Regions from separate parts of the Weizmannia acidilactici genome, predicted to be linked through region 2. Evidence: a T-box and tRNA genes for the amino acid it is inferred to sense, from the RefSeq annotation. Region 2 holds a T-box; the other holds one or more tRNA genes.
What was found. The T-box of region 2 lies ahead of trpS (tryptophan--tRNA ligase). A T-box ahead of a tRNA ligase gene usually reads a tRNA of that ligase, here a tRNA-Trp.
Positions count from the first base shown of each region.

Region 1 (2,445 bases), on a different contig from region 2:
TTATTTTTGGTAGAATAATTTTTGCCATTAAGGTCCGGTGATGAAGGCGGGAAGGCCACACCCGTTCCCATCCCGAACACGGAAGTTAAGCTTCCCAGCGCCGATGGTAGTTGGGGGGTTCCCCCTGCGAGAGTAGGACGTTGCCGGGCCAGATATTCCGCAGTAGCTCAGTGGTAGAGCAATCGGCTGTTAACCGATCGGTCGTAGGTTCGAATCCTACCTGCGGAGTTATGATGGAGAGCTGTCCGAGAGGTCGAAGGAGCACGATTGGAAATCGTGTAGGCGGCTAAAAGCTGTCTCAAGGGTTCGAATCCCTTGCTCTCCGCCATTATTACTTATACATTGGCCCGTTGGTCAAGCGGTTAAGACACCGCCCTTTCACGGCGGTAACACGGGTTCGAATCCCGTACGGGTCACCATTTCTTACATATTCAGGAGGATTAGCTCAGCTGGGAGAGCATCTGCCTTACAAGCAGAGGGTCGGCGGTTCGATCCCGTCATCCTCCACCATATTATTATCGCGGGGTGGAGCAGTCTGGTAGCTCGTCGGGCTCATAACCCGAAGGTCGCAGGTTCAAATCCTGCCCCCGCAATTTACATAATAGAAGGTCCCGTAGTGTAGCGGTTATCACGCCTGCCTGTCACGCAGGAGATCGCGGGTTCGAGTCCCGTCGGGACCGCCATTCACTTTGATACATAAACGTGGCTCGGTAGCTCAGTCGGTAGAGCAAAGGACTGAAAATCCTTGTGTCGGCGGTTCGATTCCGTCCCGAGCCACCACTGGCCGGTCTAGCTCAATTGGTAGAGCAACTGACTTGTAATCAGTAGGTTGGGGGTTCAAGTCCTCTGGCCGGCACCACGCAATATGGAGGGGTAGCGAAGTGGCTAAACGCGGCGGACTGTAAATCCGCTCCCTCAGGGTTCGGCGGTTCGAATCCGTCCCCCTCCACCATGTACAGGGGCATAGTTTAAAGGTAGAACAGAGGTCTCCAAAACCTCCAGTGTGGGTTCGATTCCTACTGCCCCTGCCACTTTAAAATGGCGGTTGTGGCGAAGTGGTTAACGCACCGGATTGTGGCTCCGGCATTCGTGGGTTCGATTCCCACCATCCGCCCCATACTTGATTGGGCCATAGCCAAGCGGTAAGGCAACGGACTTTGACTCCGTGATGCGCTGGTTCGAATCCAGCTGGCCCAGTATGCGGAAGTAGTTCAGCGGTAGAACACCACCTTGCCAAGGTGGGGGTCGCGGGTTCGAGTCCCGTCTTCCGCTCCATTGATGGCGGCATAGCCAAGAGGTAAGGCAGAGGTCTGCAAAACCTTTATCACCGGTTCGATTCCGGTTGCCGCCTCCATCAATATTTTGCCGGTGTGGCGGAATTGGCAGACGCGCACGACTCAAAATCGTGTGGGTTTATCCCGTGTCGGTTCGACTCCGACCACCGGTATAACTTAATCGTACTTAATCGTAATGAATAAAAACGGCGCCCAAATACGAACAGGCGCTGTTTTTTTTATAACAAAATGTACAGTGGCATAGGAAAGTTCAAGTTTGTATAGAAAGATAAAGAATAAAAGCGTTTACAAAAAACGAAATATAAATTAAAATTTCATTGTTATATAATAATCGGAATAATATTACATAATGCCTTGAATTTCCTGGGGAGATGAAGAAATGAAAATTAAATCTGCTGTACTGTGGGAATCGGGTGCACCCGTGCCTTATGAAGAAAGCAAACCGATTAAAATTGAAACATTGGAGCTGGATGAACCAGAATATGGGGAAGTATTAGTCAAAATGAAGGCGGCCAGTTTATGTCATTCAGATTTGTCGGTCGTGAATGGAAGCAGACCGCGGCCTTTACCAATGGCGCTGGGACATGAGGCTTCCGGTGAAGTCATAAAAACAGGCGAAGGTGTGGTTGACCTGGAGCCGGGTGACCATGTTGTCTGTGTCTTTGTGCCAAGCTGCGGACATTGTTTGCCATGCAAGGAGGGGCGCCCGGCGTTATGTGAAACAGGGGCGGCATCAAATACGGCAGGCACATTAATCGGGGGCGGCATCCGGCTGCATGTAGGAAAAAAGGATGTGAAACACCATCTCGGCGTATCCGCTTTTTCTGAATACGCTGTTGTGTCGCGCCGTTCTTTAATTAAAGTGGACAAAGATATTCCATTTGAAAAACTGGCTCTTTTTGGATGTGCTGTAATTACAGGCGTAGGCGCAGTTGTTAATACTGCCCGCATAAAGTTAGGGAGCACGGTTGCCGTTGTTGGCTTGGGCGGCGTTGGATTAAGTGCATTGATCGGGGCTGTTTCCGCGGGGGCCAGCCGTGTGGTTGCTGTAGACATTAATGAAAATAAATTAAAACAGGCGAAAAAGTTGGGGGCAACGGATGTCTTTAACTCTAAAAATGCTGATGTTGTGAAGAAAATCCTGGAAGCA
Region 1 covers NZ_BKZR01000011.1:75,765-78,209, reverse strand. Annotated here, with positions in the region: rRNA gene rrf (5S ribosomal RNA) at 34-149, shown strand; tRNA gene GBH70_RS06050 (tRNA-Asn) at 157-228, shown strand; tRNA gene GBH70_RS06045 (tRNA-Ser) at 236-328, shown strand; tRNA gene GBH70_RS06040 (tRNA-Glu) at 345-419, shown strand; tRNA gene GBH70_RS06035 (tRNA-Val) at 435-510, shown strand; tRNA gene GBH70_RS06030 (tRNA-Met) at 520-593, shown strand; tRNA gene GBH70_RS06025 (tRNA-Asp) at 608-683, shown strand; tRNA gene GBH70_RS06020 (tRNA-Phe) at 705-780, shown strand; tRNA gene GBH70_RS06015 (tRNA-Thr) at 784-859, shown strand; tRNA gene GBH70_RS06010 (tRNA-Tyr) at 868-952, shown strand; tRNA gene GBH70_RS06005 (tRNA-Trp) at 958-1,031, shown strand; tRNA gene GBH70_RS06000 (tRNA-His) at 1,042-1,117, shown strand; tRNA gene GBH70_RS05995 (tRNA-Gln) at 1,126-1,197, shown strand; tRNA gene GBH70_RS05990 (tRNA-Gly) at 1,201-1,275, shown strand; tRNA gene GBH70_RS05985 (tRNA-Cys) at 1,281-1,354, shown strand; tRNA gene GBH70_RS05980 (tRNA-Leu) at 1,365-1,447, shown strand; gene GBH70_RS05975 (zinc-dependent alcohol dehydrogenase family protein) at 1,675-2,445, shown strand, end outside.
Region 1: it has a tRNA-Trp gene. The T-box ahead of trpS (tryptophan--tRNA ligase) is inferred to sense a tRNA for this amino acid. The anticodon was not compared.

Region 2 (2,445 bases):
GAACTTTCGTGCGTCATTCATCCAGAGGGGCATCCAGTTGAGCTTCTTTTTTCTTTTGGAAAAATGGCAGAGTCGCTTCTTTTTCAGCCTGTTCAGCGAGCCATTTTTCACGTTCTTCTTTGGACTTTCTCCCTCGTTTTTTATCGTAAGCCAGGAATAAGAGGATTCAGAAGGCGTATTGTCCGATACAAGAAAACCGCAGTTTAGCTTGAAGGTAATGTCTTCATTTAAACGTTTCACAAGATCCTTAACGGTTGGGATTCGTTCAACATAACGGACGAAAACTGAAATAATCATGGCGGCATAGTTTAATTCTTCAGGTGCACCAAGATGGGACTTCTTGGTTACTGAATGGCAGATTTTATTAAGATTTATAGCTGAAATAATGGCATCGTAACGATGGGTAGGTTCCATTTCGTATAATTCCTGGATGCCAAATAAACTCATTTGTCGTATAATGGTCACAGGGAGTGTCCCTCCAGTCTTTTTTGTTTTTTTCGTTAATTACCGTTATACAAGACTTGGGGAGGTACTTCCTTTTTTATGTTTTGAAAACCTTTGGACACAAGGACTTGGAATTTTGAAATTCACTCATTTAAATATTCTTTGCTAAATTTTTTACCAAGTCCCTTATGAACAACTGATTTCTAATATTTTTTTGCGCAGGCTTTTCCTTTATCTTTCCTTCTTTAAACATTTATGCAACATAATTTACGGTATGCGTGACATTTTTAATTTTTTTATTTCTTGAAATAAATTTAATTTAACTTATAAATATGTTTCGACATGTCTGGTAGTTTTCTATTTTGTTGTGTTCCTGTATAATGGACGAAAATGCTTGTTGCTGAAAGGTGAGCATATGTTTAAAAAGCTTGTCTATTGGTTTTTGTCTTCCCAGTTGCTTGTTTTCATCTGTTCTTTCACGTTTTATAAGCGGATCGACCTGCTTTGTTATATTAATACATCTTTTACAATCGGGGCGCTCTTGATCTTTTTTTCCTTGTCGGTTTTTATGCTCCGTACAGGTTTTTTTGATGCTTTTTTCTACGGTTTCCAGCGACTGTCGTCCAGATTTGACGGAGAAGTCCGTCCGCTGTCCAAACTGGTCTCGATTCACGTGCAAATGCCGTTTTTAACCGGCGTTGTGATGATGATTTTCATGGCAATTGCCCTTTTTCTGCAAAGTTCGTAAAGATTTCGCATTTTGACTTTTTTGCTTAATTTGATTATAATGGTGGCGGTACGTGAAAAGCGATGAGAAAGAATAGTACATTTGCCAGGGCATTTTAGAGAGTTTGTGGTTGGTGGGAACAAACATGCCGGGCAGATGGAATGGGCTTTCGAGCTCCGGGGATGAACGGATATTTTACCCTATTAGTTTCCGGCGTTTGCCTTGCGTTAACAAGGCCCCAATTTTTTGGAACTAAGCGGCCCGGCGTAAAGGGCACTTAGGGTGGCACCGCGGATCTATCCCATTCGTCCCTATTTGGATGAATGGTTTTTTATTTTTATGGAAAAATTTCAGCATGTCTTAGGAGGAAAAAGCAAAATGAGAACCATTTTTTCAGGCATCCAGCCGAGCGGAACGATCCATATCGGCAACTATCTTGGCGCAATGAAGCAGTTTGTTGAACTGCAGGACAGTTTTAATTGCTATTTTTGCATTGTGGACCAGCATGCCATCACCGTGCCGCAGGATCGGCTTGCGTTGCGCAAAAACATCCGAAGCCTTGCCGCTTTTTATGTCGCTGTCGGCATTGATCCGAAGAAAGCAACGCTGTTTATCCAATCAGAAGTACCGGCACATGCCCAGGCCGGATGGATGCTGCAGTGCGTTTCCTATATCGGAGAATTGGAAAGGATGACGCAGTTTAAAGACAAATCGGCAGGAAAAGAAGGCGTATCGGCCGGCCTATTGACATACCCGCCGCTGATGGCTGCTGATATCCTGCTATACAGCACAGATCTTGTGCCGGTCGGTGAAGACCAGAAACAGCATTTGGAATTGACGAGGGATTTGGCGGAAAGATTTAATAAACGGTATTTGGAAATTTTTACATTGCCTGACATCAAGCTCTCTGAATCAGGCGCACGGATCATGTCCCTGCAGGATCCGACAAAAAAAATGAGTAAATCCGATCCGAATAAGAAAGCCTTTATTTCACTTCTTGATGACCCGAAACTGGTCGATAAAAAAATTAAAAGCGCCGTTACCGATTCGGACGGCGTCGTGAGATATGATAAGGTAAACAAACCAGGCATCTCCAATCTGCTCGTTATCTACTCCAACTTCAGCGGCCTGTCCATTGAAGAATTGGAAAGGAAATACGAGGGGGTCGGTTACGGGGCATTTAAAGCTGACCTTGTGGATGTAATCAATGATGCGCTTGCCCCGATCCAGCACCGTTATTACGAACTGATTGAATCGGAGGAATTGGACCGCAT
Region 2 covers NZ_BKZR01000006.1:66,858-69,302, forward strand. Annotated here, with positions in the region: partial or broken gene GBH70_RS03560 (transposase) at 1-465, opposite strand, end outside; gene GBH70_RS03565 (DUF3899 domain-containing protein) at 860-1,192, shown strand; T-box leader at 1,246-1,487, shown strand; gene trpS (tryptophan--tRNA ligase) at 1,550-2,445, shown strand, end outside.